Regions from separate parts of the Parabacteroides sp. AM58-2XD genome, predicted to be linked through region 2. Evidence: riboswitches for the same ligand, from Rfam matches in the RefSeq annotation. Region 2 holds a riboswitch; the other holds the start of a gene.
What was found. Region 2 has a riboswitch for cobalamin ahead of DXA15_RS09410 (putative transporter). Riboswitches for the same ligand answer to the same signal wherever they lie in the genome.

Region 1: it holds a riboswitch for cobalamin, as region 2 does, so the genes downstream of both, DXA15_RS20820 (ABC transporter substrate-binding protein) here and DXA15_RS09410 (putative transporter) in region 2, are expected to answer to the same signal.

What each region holds. Positions count from the first base shown of each region.
Region 1 is NZ_QSDP01000112.1:2,066-6,441, forward strand. It holds gene DXA15_RS20810 (ABC transporter ATP-binding protein) at 1-163, opposite strand, end outside; gene DXA15_RS20815 (iron ABC transporter permease) at 166-1,203, opposite strand; gene DXA15_RS20820 (ABC transporter substrate-binding protein) at 1,210-2,370, opposite strand; cobalamin riboswitch at 2,419-2,623, opposite strand; partial or broken gene DXA15_RS20825 (precorrin-2 C(20)-methyltransferase) at 2,690-3,387, shown strand; gene DXA15_RS20830 (hypothetical protein) at 3,465-3,917, opposite strand; partial or broken gene DXA15_RS20835 (formate--tetrahydrofolate ligase) at 4,311-4,376, shown strand, end outside.
Region 2 is NZ_QSDP01000030.1:19,024-23,399, forward strand. It holds gene DXA15_RS09400 (biotin/lipoyl-containing protein) at 1-391, shown strand, start outside; partial or broken gene DXA15_RS09405 (acyl-CoA carboxylase subunit beta) at 393-1,924, shown strand; cobalamin riboswitch at 2,079-2,276, shown strand; gene DXA15_RS09410 (putative transporter) at 2,398-4,074, shown strand; gene DXA15_RS09415 (F0F1 ATP synthase subunit gamma) at 4,187-4,376, opposite strand, start outside.

The DNA of each region.
Region 1 (4,376 bases), on a different contig from region 2:
ATGTACGTAATAAAGTAGACTTTCCGACACCGTTGGCTCCCAGCAAGCAGGTTAATTCGCCACTATAGATCGTTGTCGTTATATGACTTGCTACCAGCTTTGTATCACTTTTAGAATGATAACCGATAGACAGGTCTTTTATCTGTATCGTTGCCTCTTTCATACTCATTCGTTCAATTCGTTCTTACGTTTGCGGAACAGGACGGAAGCTACTACCGGAGCTCCCACCAGGGCCGTTACCGAGTTGACCGGCAAGGCTCCTTCAAAGCCAGGCATACGAGCGATCAGGTTGCAGGCAAGCGCCAAGGCGGCACCGGCAAAAAGGACAGCCGGCATCAGTACGCGATGGTCAGAAGTCTGAAAGATGGCGCGGCAAAGATGCGGCACTGCCAGTCCCAGGAAGATGATCGGCCCGCAATAAGCTGTGACGATAGCCGTCAGCACACCCGCCGAAGTAATGACGAGCAGGCGCGCCCGTTTTATATTCAACCCCAGGTTACGCGCATATCCGTCACCCAACAACATCAGGTTCAGCGTCTTTATCAGCAGGAAGGAAAGAGGGATCAGCACCGCCATAATGATCACAAATAACATCATCTGGTTGCCCGATACACGGGAAAAACTTCCCAACCCCCAGATCACATAAGCACGGATATCCTCTTCCACACTAAAAAACTTCAATACCCCGATCACGGCATTCGCTACATAACCGATCATCACACCGATAATCAGCAACGTTACATTTCCTTTTACTTTCTGCGAGACATATACGATCAGAGCCATCACAGACAAAGAACCGATCACGGCTGCAACCGACAGGGCTATCTCCCCCATGAACCCCAGCTTGCTGAGCGCCACACCTCCCAGGCTGCCACTCAACAGGACGACAAAGGCAACACCCATGCTCGCCCCCGAACTGATACCCAATACGGAAGGTCCGGCAAGCGGATTACGGAACACGGTCTGCATCTGAAGCCCGCTGATCGACAATCCGGCACCGGCAACCAAAGCCGTCAGTGCCTGCGGGAAACGCGACTTCCAGATAATGTTCTGCCAGGTAACAGGCTCTTCGCCGCTACTGAAAATGATATGCCAGACCGACTGCAACGGGATGGAAACAGATCCCAGCACCAGATTCAGAAACAACAGGACAACGATGGTAACAACGATCAGAAGCATCAGGAAAGTATTCGAGTATTTCATCGTCGCTTATTTAAGTAAATCATAATAGACCGGTGTATGGTCCGGTAATAAGTCCGGATGGAAAATATGCAACAGGTCAGCCAGCAAGACCTCCGGCTCGGTAGGCATACTTTCGTAAAAAGGCTTCTCCCGCATGTTACAATAGATGACGCCTTTCTCCCTGAACGCACGGAAATCGGCATAACGCGGGTCTTGCTCCTTCAGGGCCTCATAACTGTATGTATCGGGATAACTGTTCACGATACGCCAGTAATCGGCATCGTCAGCCTGGTTGTATATCGTTTCAAAATCGAGCGTGACACCACCGGAACGGTCGTCGTCCTTCAGGAAATAATCGGCACCGGCATCCTTGAAGAGTTGCGCTAGGAAGCTCTTCCCGCCTACCGCATACCAGTTTCCTCCGTGTATCTCGCCGCTGAAGACGATCGGACGTTTCTTCACCTGTCCTTCGGCTGTCAGCGCTTTCAGTTCATTGTAACGTTTTTCTATGGCGGAGAACTTATCGTTCGCCTCTTTCTCCATACCGAGCAGCAATCCGACGAACTTGATCCATTCCGCCTGTCCCAGCGGAGTCGTTTCCTTATATCCCAAGTGCGGTACCAAAGGGATACCGACATCTTTCATTGTCTCATATCCGCCCCGTTTGAAAGGAGAAATAAGAATCAAGTCAGGATTGATGCTCATGATCACTTCGTTATCAAAATTACCCTCGATACCGATCTTGGCTGTCTTTCCTTCTTTCAGCTGCTTATTGACAGTCTGGTTGAAAAGATGACGGGTACTGGTGATGCCGACCACTTTATCTTCCGCCCCTAGCTTGATGAAATTGGATAGCTGCAATGAAGTCATGCAAATGGCACTACGCACAGGGATCTCGATAACCGTATAATCCGCAGGGATACCTTCCGGCTTCGTTCCGCGCTCTACCAAGGCATATTGGAAACGGGTGCTTTCTTCATTCTGGGGATCTTGTATATCCATCAGGATATAACCGTCGGCATAGGACAGTTGAAAACCTTTGGCATATTGCGGCGTAATATGCGCCTCACGATCAGCAGATGCTGTCTGCTGTGCCGAAACACTCTCCTTCTCCTCCCGATTTTCCTTCGATACACACGACGTTGCCAGTAATGCAACCAGGCAACAACCTGCTAAATACTTGTTCATATTCATATTTGTTTTTATCCGACACAAACTGTCCAAACCCACGAGGACAACTGTTATGCTAAAAATGGCAGGTCTTCTGACTTACTTCCATCCCGAAAGCCTTCCCGATCACCTACGGATCAGTGGCAAAAGGTATTATCGGAATGTTACGAAGTTTCACAGCAGCGTGGACTGTCCGGGATTTCCACCCGGTTCCCTTTTAATCTGTCTCCATGAACAGGAGTTTTACAGAACCTATTTCGATCGCAAAAGTAATAAGAAGTTTGCAACTTTGCACTATTTTCAGCACATTTGCACCCCAAATAAAAACAAGAATAAAATGACTTACCCGATCAGTTTCGTATCATTAGGTCCCGGCGAACCGGAACTTATCACAGTGAAAGTCTCCGACAACTTCAGAAAGCAGATATTATCTACTGCCCAGCCACCCGTAACAGGCAGGGTGAAATCCTCTCGCGTGCCGCCGATATCGTACGTGCACTGGAAATAAACGAAACTGCCATCCGCTGCTTCATGCTCCCCATGAGCAAAGACCGCACGGAAGCCTGGAAAGCCTACGACGCCCTCTACAACGAAGCCGCCGCAAACTATGCGGAAGGCAGACAGATCGTTATCGTAGCCGAAGGCGATGCCGGCTTCTATTCTTCCATCCAGTATATATATGACAAGTTTATAGAGACGGGAATCGACGTTCAGCGTATTGCCGGAATCCCCGCCTTCATCGCTGCCGGAGCACTGGCCGGCTTGCACATTGTCAAACAGGAAGAACAGATCGTCGTTATTCCCGGCACTCCTTCCGCGGAAGAATTATCTGAAAAGATAAATGCCGGATACGTGATCGTCATTATGAAACTGTCGCAATGCGTGGAAGCCGTACATGCATGTATCCGCAAGCATCCGCAGACACAATTCCATTATTTTGAAAATGTAGGAACGGATAAGGAATACTACACCTCCGACCGGCAAATCATCGCAGAGAAATCTTTCCCTTATTTCTCACTGATGATCATACAATAAAAAAAGGGTGTAGCAGAAGAAACTTTTGCTACACCCTCAACTTAAAAATTACTATCCCGATTATTGTATCGCAAAAACTATACGGATTCTATGATACCGTTCAGACGGTTCATATGGTAGCGAAGCGACTGGACAGATTCCCAGTTCTGATGCCCCGACTTGCACAACTCACGTGCACTCACTAATACTCCTGAAATGTGACTGCTGATCTCTTCAATCTTTTTATTCGTTTCATTATAAAGAGTTTCAGTCTCTTCCGGTGAATAGATGGAAGCAGATTGTGCCAACGATTCAAGTAACTTCATCTGATAGACTCCGGCCCTGGGGATCAAGTTGCTGATGGCATAATGATGAAGATCCTGGATTTCCTTCTGCTTGGTGGTATCCCAACCGACATTATTCATACTCTCCGAAGAACCCATCTTCGAAAACATTCGAATACCCAAACAATCTGCAATTGTTTTAACCCATGATCCTGTCTCTGTTTCTCTTGAAACGACGCCTGCCAAACTAAATCTCATTGTTGCCATAATCAAATCTCCTTAATTACATAAACCGAAGTTTTTAAAATTGCCATTTACTTTCTTTTTATCACTCTAGACTTGCCATTAGTTTCATTTTATCATTTTGATATCGCAAAATTAGACAAATTATCATACACCACAACCCTTTATCTATATTTTAAAGTTCTTTAATACAAGAACTGTCGAAATACACTGTTTTTGCCAACCGAAGATTACAAATAAGTTGAAAAATGCGCACTTCACTTAACAAAGAATCATTACCAGCCTCCTTTTTGTGACTTTTGTCAATATAACGCCAATTTTACGCAGTTATCAGGCATTACAACCTTTCATTCTATCATTTTGTTATTTAATTAAAAATAATATACTTTTGTTGCCTCTTTAAACTTACATAAGCACATGAAATCGGATATAGAAATTGCAAGAGAAGTCTCCCTTCGCAAAATAAAGGAAGTTGCCACAGGT
Region 2 (4,376 bases):
TATTTTGCACAACGGTGTTTCGTATAATGCAGAACTGATCCGCGGAGAAAGTGGTAAAAACTATACGGTGAATACCCATTTCCTCTCTTATGGTGTGGATATTGTTGATACGCAGGTGAAATATTTGCGTATGCGCAGGAATAGCGAAGAGCGGCAGGACAATAAGATTATTTCTCCGATGCCCGGCAAGGTGGTGAAGGTTGCTGTTCAGAAAGGCGACCGTCTCGAACCTGGCGATATTGTCGTAGTGATCGAAGCAATGAAGATGCAGAGTAATTATAAGGTAAGTTCGGCCTGCACGGTACGCGATGTGCAGGTAAAGGAAGGGGATTCGGTGACGAGCAACCAGGTCCTTCTGACTTTGGATATAATAACAGACAAAGAGGATTAAAATGGGAAAAGAACATTTATATAAAACGTTTGAAGAACTGGATAAGGCTGCTTCGTTGGGAGGCGGTATGGCACGTATAGAGAAACAGCATGAAGCCGGACGTATGACTGCCCGTGAACGTATTGACATGTTACTGGATAAGGGTACATTTGTCGAACTGGATAAGTTTGTCATTCACCGTTGTACCAATTTCGGTATGGAAAAGAACAAAATAGCGGGTGACGGGATCGTTTCGGGGTATGGCAAGATAGACGGACGCCAAGTGTTTGTCTATGCTTATGACTTTACCGCTTACGGAGGAACATTGAGCGGAACGAATGCCGCGAAGATCGTCAAGGTGCAACAACTGGCATTGAAAAACGGAGCGCCGGTAATTGCCCTGAATGATTCGGGTGGTGCCCGTATTCAGGAAGGGGTCAGCAGTCTGGCCGGATATGCTCCATTTTCTATCAGAATACGATGGCCTCGGGAGTGGTTCCGCAGATTTCTGCGATCCTCGGACCTTGTGCCGGAGGAGCCTGCTATTCGCCTGCGTTGACCGATTTTATTTTTATGGTGAAAGAAAAAAGCCATATGTTTATCACCGGTCCGGACGTGGTCAAGGCGGTTACCCATGAAGAAGTAGGAAAAGAAGAATTGGGCGGTGCTTATACACATAGTACCAAGAGCGGTGTTACTCATTTTATGTGTGATACGGAAGAAGAAACATTAATGAGTATCCGCGAATTACTCGGTTTTCTTCCGGCCAATAATATGGAAGATGCCCCACTTGTTCCTTGTACGGATGATATCCGCCGTGAAGAAGAATCGTTGCAGGAGGTGATTCCGGATGATCCGAATATTCCTTATGATATAAAGGATATTATTGAACCGGTGGTGGATAATCACTATTTCTTTGAGGTAATGCCGCATTTTGCAAAAAACATCGTAGTCGGTTTTGCCCGTTTAGGCGGACGTACGGTCGGTATCGTTGCCAACCAGCCGGCATTCCTGGCAGGTGTGCTGGATATCGATGCTTCGGATAAGGCGGCTCGTTTCATCCGTTTTTGCGATTGTTTCAATATTCCGCTGGTTACTTTTGAAGATGTACCCGGTTTTCTTCCGGGATGTACCCAGGAGCACGACGGTATTATCCGCCACGGCGCGAAGATCGTCTATGCTTATGCGGAAGCGACCGTACCTAAAATCACGTTGATTACCCGGAAAGCCTATGGCGGTGCTTATATCGTTATGTCGAGCAAACCGACCGGTGCCGATGTTAATCTGGCTTACCCAATGGCGGAGATTGCCGTTATGGGAGCAGAAGGGGCTGTTAATATCTTATATAGAAAAGCAACCGGAGAAGAGAAAGAGCGGGCTATGAAAGAGTATGCGGAAAACTTCTCTAATCCCTACCGGGCCGCTGAGCAAGGATTTATCGACGAGATTATCATGCCGCGGCAGACTCGTTTCAAGCTGATACAGGCGTTGGAGATGGCAAAGAACAAAAGCCAGAGCAATCCGCCGAAAAAACATGGCAATATGCCATTGTAACGATTTGATTTTGTTGTTAGAATTATGAATGGTAAATCCCTGTCGACCGTGAGGCTGGCAGGGATTTCTGCTTATGTCATAGTTTTATAAATAAACAGGAACGTAAAAGTTTAAAAAACTTGTATTTATCATATTGATTTTGTCTTTTATTTTGTAGCTTTGCCTCCGAATTGGTTTCGTGTTGTCTGTTCGGATGATACGGATTAAAAGGGAATCGGGTGTAAATCCCGGACAGTCCCGCTGCTGTGAAGCTCTAATAACATCCTGAAAACAACTTATGCCACTGACATGTGTCGGGAAGGCTTCAGGATGGGAGTCAGTCAGAAGACCTGCCGTTCGTTAAAGGCTGTTTTTCCTCGTGGGTTAGGGAAATGGTTCGAAAAGAATATTAATTCTAAATTGTATGAAAATCATGGAGAAGCTTTGTTCGCGTTGTGGCGTGGAGTTTTGCTGTGCCTCAAAAGTGATTGACTATGGAATGGATTCATGAATTATTATGGGGAGAAGGTATCGGACATTCCATCCTTTTACTGTCTCTGGTTATTGCCATAGGGATCCAACTTGGGAAAATCAAAGTATTTGGGATTTCTCTGGGGATAACCCTGGTATTGTTTGTCGGCATTCTACTGGGACATTTTGGGTTTACAATCAATCCGTCTGTCATTCATTTCTTTAAAGAGTTTGGATTGATCCTATTTGTTTATTCAGTCGGCATGCAGGTCGGACCCGGTTTTTTCTCTTCTTTTAAGAAAGGGGGGATGACTTTGAATGGTCTGGCTTGCGGAATTGTCTTTCTCGGGGTTATGATGGCCTTGGTGATACATTTTGTGACAGGAATCCCTATTCCGACGATGGTCGGTATTTTATCGGGTGCAGTGACAAATACACCGGGACTGGGGGCTGCTCAACAGGCATTTAGTGATATGACGGGGGCTTCCGATGATACGATTGCATTGGGATATGCCGTTGCTTATCCGCTGGGAGTCGTCGGTATCATCCTTTCCATGTTGTTTGTCCGGTATATTTTTCATATAAGTTTTGACCAGGAGACGAAAAAGCTGGAAGAAGAGAATAATGTGCATAATAGTGAGGCTACACCTATATCGCTGATAGTGAAGAATCCGGCTCTTTTTGGCAGGAAGATAATGGAGCTTGCCGCCCTGTTGGAGCATAGGGAATTTGTCATATCCCGTATTTGGCGTAACAAGACCAATAAAGTGGACATTGTTACCGGCAGTACGATTTTGGAAGAAGATGATAAAATATTCGTGATCACGACAGAACATGATGCGGAAACTATAAAAACCTTTATCGGTCAAGAGATAGAGATGGACCGTAAACAATGGATTCCCGCCGAAAGTGCTTTTGTCAGCCGCCGCATTTTGGTGACAAAGCCGGAACTGACGGGCACTAAACTGGGGGATTTGCAGTTACGCCGTTTGCATGGTATCAATGTCACACGTGTGAATCGTGCCGGAGTGGAACTGGTAGCAACACAAGGTTTGCAATTGCAGGTTGGCGACCGTGTAACCGTAGTTGGTAGTGAACTGGCTGTCGATAAGGTGAGTATGATATTGGGTAATTCGATGAAACGTCTGAATGAACCGAACCTGATTCCAATATTTATCGGTATCGCTTTAGGTATTATTCTGGGAAGTATTCCAATTAGTTTCCCAGGGATTCCTCAACCTATCAAGCTGGGTTTGGCAGGTGGTCCGTTGGTTGTCGCTATCCTGATCAGCCGTTTCGGATACCGTTATAAACTGGTTACTTATACTACCCAGAGTGCCAATCTGATGCTCCGGGAGATTGGTATAACCATGTTCCTGGCCTGTGTCGGGCTGAGTGCCGGGGATGGTTTTGTGGATACTATCGTGAATAAAGGCGGATTTGTCTGGATTGGTTACGGTTTTATTATAACAATGCTGCCTTTATTAGTCATCGGATTGATTGGCAGGCATTTTTTTAAACTGAATTACTATACGTTGATGGGATTGCTGGCCGGCAGTACGACGGATCCTCCCGCTTTGGCTTATGCGAATGCAACGGCGGGAAATGATGCTCCGGCAGTAGGTTATGCTACAGTTTATCCGTTGACAATGTTTTTACGTGTACTAACTGCCCAATTAATGATATTATTCTTCTATTAAGTATTAGATTTGGTTGTTAGAAATTGTTCAATAATAATTTTAAAGCCAGGAGCCCCGCCGAAGTGATTCGCCGGGGCTTCGATTTTTTATTGATTACTGATGATGTAAAAGATTATTGCCCGCTTCCTCCCATAATATCCAGCAATTCATTGGTGATGGCCTGCTGGCGGTTTTTGTTGTATTGCAACGTCAGTTCCTGGATCAGGTCGTTGGCGTTGTCGTTGGCTGTCTGCATGGCAAGCATGCGGGCGGCATGCTCGGAAGTGACAGTGTCGAGCAAGGTCGTGTAGATGTTCAGATGG